One region of the Streptomyces sp. NBC_01341 genome, then DNA from elsewhere that is predicted to be linked to it. Evidence: riboswitches for the same ligand, from Rfam matches in the RefSeq annotation. Region 1 holds a riboswitch; each other region holds the start of a gene.
What was found. A riboswitch is a leader RNA that binds a small molecule or an ion and turns the genes downstream of it on or off. The one in region 1 is predicted to bind cyclic di-AMP.

Region 1 (4,844 bases):
CAACGTCGGTTGGGCCGAGGGCCTGCACGCCCGCCCCGCTTCCATCTTCGTCCGTGCCGCCACGGCCTCCGGCGTCCCCGTGACCATCGCCAAGGCGGACGGCAACCCCGTCAACGCCGCCTCCATGCTCGCGGTGCTCGGCCTGGGCGCGCAGGGCGGCGAGGAGATCGTGCTCGCCTCCGAGGCGGACAACGCCGAGGCCGCCCTGGACCGCCTGGCGAAGCTGGTTGCCGAAGGGCTCGAGGAGCTCCCGGAGACCGTCTGATCCCGGCCGGAATTCTCTCTGCGGAAAAGCCGCGGCGCCCCCACCGGGCTCTGCGGCTTTTCTGTTTCCCGAACTGCCGGGAACCAGCCCCGGAAAAGCGGATCAAGGCAGCAGGAAGAAAGCCCTTCGACAATTGCCCTCTTTGTATACGGTGCAATTGTTAATGACGGACTCCCGCGATGTTTACGTGGTGTTGCGAAGTCCTCACCCGGGCTCCGCCCGCCGCCCGGTCGGGCCGGTCCGTGCGGCGCAGCCGGTGGGCCGCCGTGACCCGCTCGGCGTGCTGGACGGCGAGCGCCCTGGCCCGTTCCGCGTCCCCGCGCGCCACGGCGTCCACGAGGGCACCGTGCTCGGCCCAGGATTCCGCGGGCCTGGCCGGCTGCTCGACGGCGTACATCCAGGCGATCTTGTGCCTCAGCTGCGTGAGCAGCGCGATCAGGGCGGGGCTGCCCGACGCCTGGGCGAGCGTCTCGTGGAACCAGCCACCGAGCGAGCGCAGGTCCTCCCCCTCGCCCCGCCGCACCCTCTCCTGCCCCAGCCTGACCAGGCCCCGGAGCACCTTCAGGTGCGCGTCGGTACGTCGCCGGGCCGCACGCGCGGCGCCCAGCGGCTCCAGCAGCATCCGGATCTCCAGCAGGTCGGCCGCCTCCTGCTCCGTGGGTTCGGCGACACAGGCACCGGCGTGCCGACGGGTGACGACGAACCCCTCGGACTCCAGGGTGCGCAGTGCCTCGCGCACAGGGACACGGGAGACGCCGTAGCGGCGCGCGAGCACCTCCTCGGTGAGGCGGCTGCCGCGCTCGAAGACACCGGAGACGATGTCGTCACGGATTGCCGTGCATACCGAATGCGCGGGAATGCGCATGTCCGAACCTCCGCCTTAATCCCCGCGAAACGCGGCCGATCGACGCCTGTTCTGTGACTCTATTGCAACCGGTCGGAATTTCCGACGGCGGGGTGGAATCCATGGATATCTTTTGGCCGGAAGGCAGTTCCGCGCGGCTCGGATGCGCCGTGCCGCGGGGCACGGCGAAGGCCCCGGCGCGATGCCGGGGCCTTCGTCGGAGCGGTGCGTGCGGGCGAACGGGGCGGACCCGGGGTCAGACCTGGACGCCGTGGGCGCGGAGGTAGGCGACGGGGTCCATGTCGGAGCCGTACTCGGGGGTGGTGCGGGCCTCGAAGTGCAGGTGCGGTCCGGTGGAGTTGCCGGTCGACCCGGAGAGGCCGATCCGCTGCCCCGAGCCGACGCTCTGGCCGACCGAGACGCCGATCGAGGAGAGGTGGCCGTACTGGGTGTACGTGCCGTCCTTCATCCTGAGCACGATGTTGTTGCCGTACGCGCCGCCCCAGCCGGCCTCGACGACCGTGCCGGCACCGACGGCGACGACGGAAGTGCCGGACGCGGCCTGGAAGTCCACGCCGGAGTGGGTGCCGGAGGACCAGAGCGCGCCGCCGGACTTGTAGCCGGTGGTGACGTGCGAACCGGCGACCGGGAGGTGGAAGGCGTTGAGACGGGCGCGCTCGGCGGCGCGTGCGGCACGCGCCTTCTCCTCACGGGCCTCCTTGGCGCGGGCCTCCGCCTTGCGCTTGGCCTCGGCCTTCGCCTTCGCGACCTCCGCCTGGTGCTGCTGGGCCTGCGCCTGGGCCTCGATCTGCGCGGCAAGGCTCATGTCGAGGGCGACGGTCTGCGCCAGACCGGTGCCGCTCGCGGTGACCTCGGAGTCCGCGGCGAGCGCCGGGGATGCTGTGGCGCCGATGACACCGGTGGTGGCCAGGGCCGCGATGCCGGCGACCCGGGCGCTCCTGCGCGTCAGGCGGCTCGGGGCACGGTGCTTCCCGGTGGCACGGATGAACGCCATGAAGTGGCTGGTCCTTTCCTTCCTTCTCGCCTACCGGGTTAGCTGACGGGTTCGGAGCAGGAAGGTCTCCTACGGGCCCCTCTCGTCTCGCGCGAGACGCAGGGATCCGATTCACCCCAGGGACTTCGTGGGTCCCCGGCTCCCCAGGCTCGCGCCTGACGGGGACTCGGCGATGACTGTCCGGCGCCGCGGTCGCGGCTCGGGTCCGACGGACAGCCGAGCCGACGCTAGGACGGGCCCCTCCCCCTCACCAAACGGAAAGGGTCTTTTGTCGGACATCCCACAGGATGAACACGCACTTCTCTTGATAAATCAGACAAAAGACAGGACCCCGGCGGAGTGTCCGCCGGAGTCCTGAATGTGGCGGACCGTCAGCCGCTGACGACCGACACCTCGCCGATGCCCAGCGCCCTGACGGGGTCGGCGATCTGCGCGGCGTCGCCGACCAGCACGGTGACCAGACGGTCGACGGGGAAGGCGTTGACCACCGCGGCGGTCGCCTCGACCGTGCCCGTATCGGCCAGGCGCGCGTACAGCGTGGCCTGGTAGTCGTCCGGGAGGTGCTGCTCCACCTGGTCGGCGAGGGTCCCCGCGACGGAGGCCGCCGTCTCGTATTTCAGCGGGGCCACGCCCACGAGGTTCTGCACGGCGGTCTCACGCTCGGCGTCGGTGAGCCCCTCGGCCGCGAGGGTGCGCAGGACCTTCCACAGGTCGTCGAGCGCCGGCCCCGTCGACTCCGTGTCCACCGAGCCGCTGATGGCCAGCATCGCCGCGCCCGTGGGTCCGGAGGACGAACCGGGACCTGTCGAGCGCAGTACCTGGCCGAAGGCCCGGACGCCGTAGGTGTAGCCCTTCTCCTCGCGCAGCACGCGGTCCAGCCTGGAAGTCAGGGTGCCCCCCAGGCAGTACGTGCCGAGGACCTGGGCGGGCCACACGCTGTCGTGCCGGTCGGCACCGATCCGCCCGATGAGGAGCTGGGTCTGCACCGCCCCGGGACGGTCCACGATGACCACACGTCCGGTGTCGTCCGCGGTGATCGGAGGCACCGGGCGTGCCCGGACCGAATTGCCGGACCAGTCGCCGACGGTTTCGGCGAGCAGTTCGTCCAGGTCGATGCCGGTGAGGTCGCCGACGACGACGGCGGTCGCGGTGGACGGACGGACGTGGGCGTCGTAGAAGGCACGGACGGCCGCGGCGTCGATGCGCCGCACCGTCTCCTCGGTCCCCTGGCGCGGACGCGACATCCGGGCGGTCGCCGGGAAGAGCTCCTTGGAGAGCTGCTTCGCCGCCCGCCGGGCGGGGTTGGCCTGCTCGTGGGGGATCTCGTCGAGCCGGTTGCCCACCAACCGCTCGATCTCGCTCTCCGCGAAGGCCGGGGCCCTCAGCGCCTCGGCGACCAGGCCGAGCGCCTTGGCGAGCCGGGAGACCGGGACCTCCAGAGAGACGCGGAGACCCGGGTGGTCGGCGTGGGCGTCCAGTGTGGCGCCGCAGCGCTCCAGCTCGGCCGCGAACTCCTCCGCGGAGCGCTTGTCCGTGCCTTCGGACAGCGCGCGGGCCATGATCGTGGCCACACCGTCGAGGCCCTCGGGCTCGGCGTCCAGCGGCGCGTCGAGGAAGATCTCCACGGCGACGACCTGCTGGCCGGGGCGGTGACAGCGCAGCACGGTCAGGCCGTTGGGCAGTGCGCCCCGCTCGGGCGCGGGGAAGGCCCAGGGCCTGGCCTCGCCGGCGGTCGGCTGCGGGTGGTACTCCATCGCTACTCCAGTCACGGCGGCGTCGGTCACTTGTCGGCCCCCTCGTGCGCGTCGTTGCCGTCCGTCTCGTCCGCCGGTTCGACCGGCTCGTAGACCAGGACGGCACGGTTGTCGGGCCGCAGATGGGCCCGGGCAGCGGCCTTGACCTCGTCGGCGGTCACGTCCAGCACGCGGCCGACCGCGGTCAGCGCGAGCTGCGGATCGCCGAACAGAACGGCGTACCTGCACAGTTCGTCGGCACGGCCGGAGACCGTGCCGAGCCGGTCGAGCCACTCGCGCTCCAACTGTGCCTGCGCGCGTTCCATTTCCTCCGGGGTGGGGCCCTCCTCGGCGAAGCGGGCCAGCTCCTCGTCGACCGCCTCCTCGATCCGCGGGACCTCGACGCCGCCGGACGTCTTGACGTCCAGCCAGCCCAGCGAGGGTGCGCCGGAGAGCCGGAGCAGCCCGAATCCCGCGGCCACGGCCGTGCGGTCGCGGCGGACCAGGCGGTTGTGCAGGCGGGACGACTCGCCGCCACCGAGCACGGTCAGCGCGAGGTCCGCGGCATCGCACGCGCGGGTGCCGTCGTGGGGCAGCCGGTAGGCCGCCATCAGCGCACGTGCCGGCACCTCCTCATGGACCACCTCCCGCAGCTGGCCGCCGATGGTGTCCGGCAGCGTGCCGTCACGCGGGGGCTGCTTGCCGTCGTGGGAGGGAATGGATCCGAAGTACTTCTCGATCCAGGCGAGCGTCTGCTCGGGGTCGATGTCCCCGACGACGGACAGCACGGCGTTGTTCGGCGCGTAGTAGGTGCGGAAGAACGCCTGCGCGTCCTCGAGCGTCGCCGCGTCCAGGTCGGCCATCGAACCGATCGGCGTGTGGTGGTACGGGTGGCCCTCCGGGTAGGCGAGCGCGGTGAGCTTCTCGAACGCCGTGCCGTACGGGACGTTGTCGTAGCGCTGGCGGCGCTCGTTCTTCACCACGTCC
Region 2 (4,844 bases), 4.5 Mb from region 1:
GGCGCGCAACTGCCCGTCGCCGACCCCGTAGGCATCCAGTAACCGTGTCACGTCATCGGGGGACACCCCGCTCGCACCTGTCTCGATCCGGCTCACCTTCGACTGGTGCCAGCCCAGCATTCCGGCGGCTTCCCGGCTCGTGAGTCCGGATGTGTGACGCAGACCGCGCAGCTCTTCGCCGAGTTTGCGACGGCGTACGACCGGGCCGTTGCGCACGGTGGCCTCCCTCCGTTGTACGGAGAGCCGACCCCTTCAGGGGCGGCTCGGAAAGTGGCCAGTGTGGCGCCCGGTCAGTGCTCGCGGGGCATGGTTCACCGGAATGGGCGACAGATATATGCATATCTTGGTGGATCGCGGTTACGGACGGCTCGGGGGATGGCAGTCTGGCGCGAACCACAATCCGGACCGGTCGCGGACCGGTCGGGGCGGGAAGGGACGACGACGCCATGGCAGACCATCAGGAAGCAACCGTCACCTTGCCGAGCGACCCGGTCTCGGTGTCCGCGGCCCGCCGCTATGTCGCGCGGGTACTCACCGAGTGGGGCCTGGCCGAGGGCAGCGACCTGGCCGAGGCGGTCAGGCTGATCGTCTCGGAACTGACCACCAACGCCGTCCAGCACACCTTTGGCCTGTCACCCACGTTCACCGTCGACCTCCGGCTCGACCGGGACGAGGAGCTTTGTCTGGGCGTGACGGACAGCCACCCCCGTTGGCCGCAGAAGCTGCCCGCGGCGGTCCGCCAGGACAACGGCCGGGGCATGGTGATCATCCGGTCCCTCGCCAAGGAGTGCGGGGGGAGACTCAGCGTCATCCCCACCCCCGACGGGGGCAAGACCGTGTTGATCGCCCTTCCCTGGGCTGTTCCGGCGCAGGCCTGACATCGGCTCACGGCATGCCGGTCCTGCCGGAACCGCTCCGCAGCGGCGTCGGCAGGGTGGTGGCAGCCGCGGTGTTCTCCTGACCCGGTGCGCCACCGAGGCCGTCCGGGGGAACCCGGCGTGAGATCCCTGACCAACGTCTGACTCCGAAGACGGCCGCACTCTTCCTGAGCATGCTGCCCACGTTCGTGCCCGGCGGCAGGCTTCCCTGCCGAGGACGCAGTTGCTCGCCCTGGTGGTCGTCCTGCTCGCGCTCGTCCGGTTCCCGGCCGTGGCCCGGCACGAGGAACGTCTCGGCAGGTGGCTGCGCCGGCCGCGTACCACCCGCGACATCGAGGGCGGCAGCGGCGCGGCGCTCACCGCGCTGGGACTCGTGCTGGTGGCCGGGCCCCTGCTGCACTGATCCAGGTGGGAAGCGGCGCCGGCGCGCGCGGGGGTCGGCACCGGGCGGACGCAGGTGTCAGCGGACCCTCCCGTACCAGACGCTGTTCGACCAGATCTTCTCCAGCCGCACCAGTGCCCCGGTCTTCGGCGAGTGCCAGATCCGGCCGCTTCCGGCGTAGATCCCGACGTGGTAGACACCGCGCCCCGCGTGAAAGAAGACCAGGTCGCCGCGTTTCCGCTGCGACCTGGAGATATGGCGGGTCTTGTTGTACTGCTGTTGCGCCGTGCGGGGTAGTTTCTTGCCCGCCTTCCGATACGAGTAGAGCGTCAGCCCGGAGCAGTCGAACCGGTGCGGACCCGTGGCGCCGTATCTGTAGGGCGCGCCCTTCTTGGAGGCGGCGATGTCGAGAGCCCTCGCCGAATGGCTGGCGGCCTCGGCGTCGTCGACGAAGCCGGGAGCCAGCATCGTGGTGCTTACAGCGAATGTGAGAACCGAGGCCGTACTGACCCGGGCGAACAGAGACGGGACATGAACCTGCGCAGTCATGCGCAACCCTTCGTCAGCCGCCTGTGAAGGATGACCTGTCGGGTTCGGGCTGGCGAAGTTGCCCGGCCGCACAAGGCGGCTTCACCCCGAGGGTCGTCCGGATGTCCGGGCGGCCCGTTGTGCTCGGGTCCTCCACTCCTGCCGATCCACTTCTGTCGACCAGGCATCCGGACAGCGGCAGGACTCGGCGTCCGCCCGGACCGCCCCGCCGCGGCGGCGGGGGCTTGTCGTCCAGGGGATCTTTACGCACGCACTGGCGGATTTCCTCACTGAATCCGCGATATGTGAGAGTCGTCACCACTGATCCGTTCGGGTGGACGGGGCGGATCCGGGGACCCTGCGGCCGGGCCGGACCAGCCCCGTACCAGCGGTGGAACGACTGATTCCGTTCCTTGTCCGCGCTGCTTGCGCAAGTTGGGCTGTCCCTCGGGCGGGGGATCTTCTACGCCGAACGAGCGAGGAAAACTCATCGGCTCGTCGGGCGTGTCGGGAAGGGCACCGAAGGGGAGCCGCAAGCCGGGGGAGTCGAGCGCCGTGGTGCTCAGCCGGACGGCTCGGGCGGTACGCCTACCCGCCCGGCCCGCCGCTCCCCGTCCAGCAGTCGCAGCGCCCTGGCCGGCGTCTCCGCGTGGATCCGGGACTCACCCCGCTCGTGCATCAGCGTGAGCGCGTCGCGCAGGGCGACCGCCCGGGAGGCGAGCGCCTGTGCCGCCCTCAGGGCCCCGTAGGTATCGCCGTCGCGAGCGGGATTGATACGGCCGAGTTGGTCGAGCGCCTCGAGGTAGCAGTCGATGAACTCGGCCTCGGCGCGGGTCAGTGCGGGCAGCGGCGGGAACTGGGGTGGGAGCATCGCTGGTTCACCTCGCGGGGTGCGGCGGCCGGGACGGCATGCGGTTCTCCATGACGTGGTCCACCAGCCCGAATGCCAGGGCGGCCGGCTGTCGGGAAGGGAATGGTGTCCCGTTCGATGGCGGCTCGCGTGCCTGGATCCCGGGATCCGAAGGCTGTCCCCGCCCGGCTCCTCCGGAGCGGGTTGCTCAATGGCTACCCGGGTGCCGGGCAGCGCATGTCGGAGGCCGGGGCCGCCCGCCGCCGGCAGCACCGGAACTTGCTTGCCTGAGGCAGACCGTAGTCACGGCGAGGTCCTTGACTTCGGGCGAGGGCGGACGGCGCCGATTCGGGATCGTCGCGGAGCCCCGCGGCCGCGAGCGGGACGAGTGACCGGGGCACCCGCGCGGCCGAAAGGGAAAGCCGCGCCCTCCGCCGCTCGGGCGGGGAGGACGCGACGTGGCGCGGCGTGCAGGTTGTTCAGGTGAGCGCGGGCTCGGGCGTGCGGTCGGCGGCCTCGGTATGCGGTGCCGGGTCGTCGCGGTGCCTGCGCCCGCCCACCAGTACGGCGGTCAAACCGAGAACGGCCCAGAGGGCGAGAGTCAGCGCCGGTCCGCCCGCCGCGTGACCGTCGAAGAAGGCGGCCGACCTCAGCAGTGAGCCGCCCGCGCCGGGTGGCAGCCACTGGCCGAGGGTGCCGACAGGTGCGGGGAGCAGTTCGGGGGCGCTGGTCACGCCGGCATGCCGGTCACCGATGTCGTCGCCGCGCCGGACACCGACCCCCGCGGCAGCGCGCTCGGCGCGAGCACCCTCCCGCTCGTGGCGACCGCCATGGCCGACAGCTGGCTCGGCGTGATCACCGGCGACTGGTGGGCGGAGGCGGGCGTCGTCGGGCTCACCGTGGTGGCGATCGGCTCGACGGTGGCGGGGTTCGCCGCCCTGCTGGGCACCCCTGGCATCGGCCTGAGGGCACTGCTGATGGTGCTGCTGGGCAATCCGTTCTCCGGCCCCGCCGGGTGCGGATGCCGCCACCGCCCCGGTCGGCAACTGCGAGACGACCGGGCTCGCGGCCGAGGCGGTGAGCAGCCGCGGGCCCTGGGCGGTGACCACGACCGCCCCGTATACGACCCGGTTCTCGATCGCGGTGCGGGCCGCGGTCTCGTCCTCGTACCGGTGGATCTCGAAGGCTCCTTCCTCCCGCTCGAACCGCTCCTGCAGCTGATCGACGGCCGGCGCCGCACCTGCTATGCCGACGGGCAGGTCGCGCGGCGCGATACGGGCGGCGGGCCACGCGAGGGCCCAGAGCGCGAGCGCGACGATCAGAGGGACGAGCAGCACGGTGGCAGCCCCCGGCGGTGGTCGGGCTGTCGGCGGGGGCTGTCTACCGCTACTTCGCGGGGAAGGACGATCCCATCGCGGCCATCGCCGACGAGGCGTTCGGCGCCATCCGGCACGCCTTCGCGGACGCCGCCCAGGTCACCCCGCCGCCCACCCCGGACGTGCTCCTGGGCAGAGTGCTGCGCGCGTTCCTGGCGGCGCAGTGAGCGGCTGTCCAAAGCCTTCGGTGACGGCTACGCCGGCATGCGCGTGGGCTGGGCGACGCTGGTGGAGGCCTATCGTGCGGCCGGCATCATGCACGCCGACGTCTCCCCCGACGACGTCGCCCGCACGATGATCGCCACCGCCCAGGGATTCATGGTGCAGGAAGCACTGTTCGGCGGGGTCGAGCCCGAGGTCCTGGAGAACGGCTTGCGGGGTCTGATGTCCATGGGTCCGCAAAAGATCAGTTAACGCGCCGGAAAAACTTTCGCCCTAACGTGCAATACCTGAACCCGGAATCCCTTTCATCGTTCAACAGGGTGTTGAAGGCGGATAGGGTCCCGCTGCGCCCGGGCAGGTACCGGGCGGAAGACGAAGAGGGTGGAAGCGTGCAACTGACTCCGCACGAACAGGAACGCCTGCTCATCCATGTGGCGGCCGATGTCGCAGAGAAGCGCAGGGCACGCGGCCTGCGGCTCAATCACCCCGAGGCGATCGCGCTGATCACCTCGCACCTCCTGGAAGGCGCCCGCGACGGGCGGACGGTCGCCGAACTCATGGCCTCCGGCAGGAAGGTGCTCACCCGTGACGACGTCATGGAGGGCATCCCGGAGATGATCCACGACGTCCAGGTCGAGGCCACCTTCCCGGACGGCACCAAGCTCGTC
Region 3 (4,844 bases), 160 kb from region 1:
CGCCATCTGACCCGGTCGGTGGTGCTCGACGGGACGGATCGGGCCTGACACCACGTCACGGCATGCCGCGCACCGGGCTCGCACGGAGCCCGGTGCGCGGCCGCGGACGAGCGGCCGGTCAGCCCTCTTCGAAGTGGGCGTCCAGCGCGGCGTCCAGTTCGGCCGTCCACTCCTTGAGGCGGCCCCGGGCGTCGGCCTCGACCTCGGCGTTGAACCACCGGCGGCTCGACAGGTGGACCGTGACGGTGAACCGGCGCCCGAAGCGGCCGGTCGTGACCTCGACCGCACCGATCTCGGACCAGTCGAACTCCGCTTCCTGGTCGTCCAGCCGGAAGCGGACACCCTCGGCGTCCACCCTGATGGATCCACGCCGGTCGCTGACCTCGAAGACAGGGCCGTCGCCGGTCGCGCCCGGCTCGTCCGTGCCCGCCGCGCCGGTGACGGCGGCAGTCCCCTCGTCGTCGTCGGTGACCGCCGTGCCGCTCAGCACCGCGTCGTCGGGACCGGCCGCCCGGTCGCCGGCCGGCTGCTCGACCACGGCGTCCTGGATGTCGGCCGTGTCCTGGACGTCCGTGTCGTCGTGCCCGCCGGCATCCTCCGGTGCCGCGTCGGCCGCCTCCGCATCCGCCTCCGTCCGCGCGGGGGCAGGGGCCGTCAGGCCTGGGATGTACGCCGGGTCTGTCCCCGCGGCGAACTCGGGCTTGGTGTTGGAATCTATGCGCTGCTCCACGGCGGGCAGTATGGACGACGAACCTGTACGAGACCAGTCGACCGCGGCCCGGCAGGCCTGACGCCGCAGCCGGACCACCCGGTGGGGCGGTCCGGCACCTTCGCGCGCCGCCCCCACCCGGCGCCGTACACGAAGGAAGGGTGGTACGGGTTCCGCCGAACCCGTACCACCCTGTGTTCCTGCCCCTGCCTCACACGCCGCGTGCGGGAGGGTTACGCGTCGCCGGAGGCTCAGTAGGCCCCGAAGACGTTGTCGATCGAGCCGTACCGGTCGGCGGCGTAGTTGCACGCGGCCGTGATGTTGGCGACCGGGTCGTAGCTGTCCAGCGACGTGCCGGGCACGTGGTAGGCCTGGAAGGTCGGGTCGATGACCTGCAGCAGACCCTTGGACGGGATGCCCGCAGCGGCGTTCGAGTCCCAGTTGTTGATGGCCATCGGGTTGCCGGACGACTCGCGCATGATGTTGCGGTGGATGCCCTCGTAGCTGCCGGGGATGCCGTGCTCGGCCATGACGGCCAGCGACTCCCTGATCCAGCCGTCGAGGTCGTTCGTGTACGCGGTCCGCTCGGCGGCGGGAACCGCCTGCGCGGCGGGTGCGCCCTGTGCGGCGAGTCCGGTGCTCGCGCGCTCCGAACGGTCCGCGCGGCCGGAAGCCCTGGATTCGGTCTTGGCGGCCTTGTCGGCCTTCGCCGGCTTGTCCGCGGACTTCTTCCCGTGCTTGCCGCCGATGGTCAGCTCGAGGCCGGGGTGAATGAGGTCGGGGTTCGCTCCGACAGCCTTCTTGTTGCCCTCGTAGAGAGCCTTCCAGCCGCCGTGGACAGAATGCTCGCGAGCGATCTTGGCGAGAGTGTCGCCGATGACGACGGAATAGCTCCTGGGCGTGGCGTGCTTTGCGGCAATTCCCTGTGCGGACAGGGCAGTCGACGTCACCGTCTTTTCAGCGGCGGCCGGCTGGGCCGGGGCCGCGAAGGCACCGGTCGCGCCGATCACGGGAAGCGCGAGAGCGACTCCACCCGTGGTCACGGCGATGACGCCGCGCTTCAGCGAACTGGTCCTGGAACGACGGGGCTTGGAAAAAACGGGCATGCTGAATTCCTCTCCGTCGCCTACGAAGTGAGCTGTCGGGTTCGAGCTGGAGATGCCCGGCCGCATGACATGCGACTTCACCCCGAGCCGTCCCGGACACCGGGTCGGCGCTTACTTGGGTCCCCCGCTCCTGCCGTACGAGAAGTGGTCGGGTAACCGGACGGCGGCAGGATTCGGCGTTCCATCCGGAATGAGGGTGACCGTAGGCGAGAAATAGCGAAAGGAACAAGCCCGGAGTAATGATCAAAATTCAAGCGCAAGATCGAATTTCGGTAATTCCTGTAATCCATCGCACACAGCCCCTCCCATCCCTCTTGGCACACAAGGGAACCGGCGGGCCCGTTTCGGCGTCCGGGGGGTTGAGGGTGACGCTGGTCACTGGGTCCGATAAGGGCGATTTGCACCCTCACGAAGGTCCCCAGGTCACACGAAATGGCCTTTTATGGATTACAGGATAAATCCTGCATAACTGAGTAAATCGGTCATAAGGCTCACTGCGGCCTCATTCAGGCATAGGGAGCGCGGTCCCGTGGAACCGATCCCGCATGACCTACACCCCTCAGTTCCCGAACCCGCGGATCACCGTGCTGCCCGTTCAGCCCGGCGACCCGCCGTTCCGCATCGTGGAGATCGACGGAGAGGTGATCGGAACAGCGACCGCTGTGACCGACGTGCTCATCGCCGCGGCCGCGGCCGGAATCCCCGTACACGACCTGGACGACCCGGCCGCCGTCCGGTGGGTGGGTGGCGGAAAGCTCAGCTGGCGGTTGCACTGAGCGAATCGGGGGACGGCACCACCGCGAGGCACGGCGCGATCGCCCGCTCCTGCCGCTCCGGACGCCGGCACGGGACCGCCCGGCGAACCGCACGCTCCCGACGGGCGCGCCCGCCTCCCCCTCCGACGACAGCCACGCCTCCGGTAGGGGGCCTGGCCGTCACTCCTGGCGGAGGCCGGCCCCCGGGGCTGTGGCCCGCAGCAGACCGAGCGTGGTGTCGAGCGCGGCCTCCAGGTGCGTGACCCGGCCGGTGGACATCAGGATGGCCACGCCTCCCTGTACGGCGGCGAGCAGGGCTGCCGCCGTACGATCGGCGTCCAGTCCCGCGTCCATCTCACCGCAGTCCTGCATACGCCGGACACCGCGGCGAAGAGCGGCCTGCCACTGGTCGATCAGCCGACCGGTGAGCACCTGGGCGGCGGGGGTGGTGCGGCCCAGTTCGGTCATCAGCACGCCCAGCGGACAGGTGACGCCCTGCTGCTCGTAACGGCGGAGGACGGCGTCCCGCCAGTCCTGCCACGCCTCCCAGCTGCCCAGGTCACTGAGGTGCGGTTCCTGGTCCTCCAGGACCAGCTCGGCCTCACGCGCGGCGACCGCGAGCAGCAGCTCCTCCTTGCCACCGGGGAAGTAGTGGAAGATCTGACTCTTGCTGGTCGAGGTGCGCGCGCGGATGTCGTCCAGCGTGCTCGCCGCGGCGCCCCCGGCCCGGATCTGCGCCGCGGCGCCCTCGACGATACGACTGCGGGTGGCTGCCCCCTTGGGGGTGAGCCGCTGCTCGGTGGGCTTCATGGGCGGCATCCCGGCACCTCCATTACTGGACTCACAGGTCCATTCTATGGGGCGGGTGCGGTTCCCGGACAGCGGAACCAACATCCCGTACGCCGGCCGCGTCCCGGGCCTCCCGGCCGATGTCACGGTGGTGGCGGACGTCAGGCCATGAGACCGGCGGCCACGGTCGCGCCCAGCTCCCAGCAGGCTTCCTCGTCGGCCTTGCCAGGCTCTCCCGTGAGGGTCACGCCCTCCGCCGCACGCCGCCAGCCGAGGCCGGTGGTGATCGCCTCGATGCCCCGGACGGCGCCGGTGACGTCGTTGCCCCCGTGTACCCAGAAGCCGAAGGGGCGGCCCTTCGTGGCGTCGAGGCACGGGTAGTAGACCTGGTCGAAGAAGTGCTTGAGGGCTCCGGACATGTAGCCGAGGTTCGCGGGTGTTCCGAGCAGATAGCCGTCGGCGGCGAGCACGTCGGACGCCGTGGCGGAGAGCGCCGCCCGGCGCACGACCCGTACACCCTCGATGTCGTCCGCGGTCGCCCCCGCGACGACGGCTTCGAACAGCGCCTGGCAGTTGGGCGACGGGGTGTGATGCACGATCAGCAGAGTGGCCACACCCCCGAACCCTGCCGCTCTCGGCAGACCTACGCAAACCGAGGTCCCCGGCCCCCGCCGGGGACCTCGGTCTCCCGGCCGTCAGGCCGCGGCGCGGAAGCCGCGCAGGCGGATCGTGCCCGGCGTCCGCCGGGCGAGCCGTATCGCGTCGGCGGCGGCCCACAGGTCCCCCCGCACGAGAGTCAGGTCCCGGCCTCGATGGCCGCGTCGGTACCCGTGCCCATGGCCAGACCCGGATCGGCCCGGGCGCGAGCCGAGGCGTCGTTGACACCGTCGCCGACCATGGCGACGCTCCGCCCCTGCTCCTGCAGCTTCCGGACGACGTCGGCCTGTTCCTGCGGCATGACGTCGGCGACGACCTCGTCGATGCCGACTTCGGCTGCGACCCAGCCCGCGACCGCCTTGTTGTCGCCGGTCATCAGGATCGGGGGGGCCAGGCCCCGTGCCCGCAGCCGCCGGACGGCCTCCGCACCGGTCTCCTTGACCGCGTCGGGGGACTTGGCGAGAGCGGCCACCGGCACTGACGGGCGCCCCCGCTAGCGCACGAGGCACGGGCGTTTGGCGTCGAACGTCCAGCCCGGCACGAGGTAGCGCATGGCCCGGGCGTCGTCCCGGGCGCCCAGCGCCTCCTTGCGGTAGAGCTCGTGGGCCGCGAGCAGGCGGTCCATGTCGAGCTCGACGCCCAGGCCGGGGGCGTCCGGCACCGCGATCTCACCGTCGGCGATGCGGGGCGGCGTGACGGTGAGACGTTCCAGGCCCTCCTGCCAGATCCAGTGCGTGTCCAGTGCGTTGTACTCCCCCGGGGCCGCCGCACCGCAGTGCGTGATCATGGCGAGCGAGATGTCGAAGTGGTTGTTGGAGTGGCAACCCC

Region 2: another riboswitch for cyclic di-AMP. It lies ahead of OG206_RS28175 (C40 family peptidase); the one in region 1 lies ahead of OG206_RS08005 (M23 family metallopeptidase).
Region 3: another riboswitch for cyclic di-AMP. It lies ahead of OG206_RS07455 (LysM peptidoglycan-binding domain-containing protein); the one in region 1 lies ahead of OG206_RS08005 (M23 family metallopeptidase).

Annotation. Positions count from the first base shown of each region.
Region 1 covers NZ_CP108364.1:1,882,904-1,887,747, forward strand. The annotation lists gene OG206_RS07995 (HPr family phosphocarrier protein) at 1-265, shown strand, start outside; gene OG206_RS08000 (GntR family transcriptional regulator) at 426-1,130, opposite strand; gene OG206_RS08005 (M23 family metallopeptidase) at 1,366-2,124, opposite strand; cyclic di-AMP (ydaO/yuaA leader) riboswitch at 2,138-2,306, opposite strand; gene OG206_RS08010 (M16 family metallopeptidase) at 2,496-3,878, opposite strand; gene OG206_RS08015 (M16 family metallopeptidase) at 3,905-4,844, opposite strand, start outside.
Region 2 covers NZ_CP108364.1:6,386,161-6,391,004, forward strand. The annotation lists gene OG206_RS28155 (helix-turn-helix domain-containing protein) at 1-216, opposite strand, end outside; gene OG206_RS28160 (ATP-binding protein) at 447-878, shown strand; gene OG206_RS28165 (hypothetical protein) at 886-1,053, opposite strand; partial or broken gene OG206_RS28170 (LysE family translocator) at 1,019-1,281, shown strand; gene OG206_RS28175 (C40 family peptidase) at 1,339-1,809, opposite strand; cyclic di-AMP (ydaO/yuaA leader) riboswitch at 1,813-1,985, opposite strand; gene OG206_RS28180 (hypothetical protein) at 2,351-2,659, opposite strand; gene OG206_RS28185 (ABC transporter permease) at 3,118-3,975, opposite strand; partial or broken gene OG206_RS28190 (TetR/AcrR family transcriptional regulator) at 3,996-4,428, shown strand; gene OG206_RS28195 (urease subunit gamma) at 4,566-4,844, shown strand, end outside.
Region 3 covers NZ_CP108364.1:1,727,612-1,732,455, forward strand. The annotation lists gene OG206_RS07445 (SIS domain-containing protein) at 1-48, shown strand, start outside; gene OG206_RS07450 (hypothetical protein) at 119-730, opposite strand; gene OG206_RS07455 (LysM peptidoglycan-binding domain-containing protein) at 961-1,815, opposite strand; cyclic di-AMP (ydaO/yuaA leader) riboswitch at 1,818-2,004, opposite strand; gene OG206_RS07460 (hypothetical protein) at 2,361-2,591, shown strand; gene OG206_RS07465 (TetR/AcrR family transcriptional regulator) at 2,751-3,389, opposite strand; gene OG206_RS07470 (flavodoxin family protein) at 3,521-3,973, opposite strand; partial or broken gene OG206_RS07475 (HAD-IC family P-type ATPase) at 4,058-4,506, opposite strand; gene OG206_RS07480 (enolase C-terminal domain-like protein) at 4,510-4,844, opposite strand, start outside.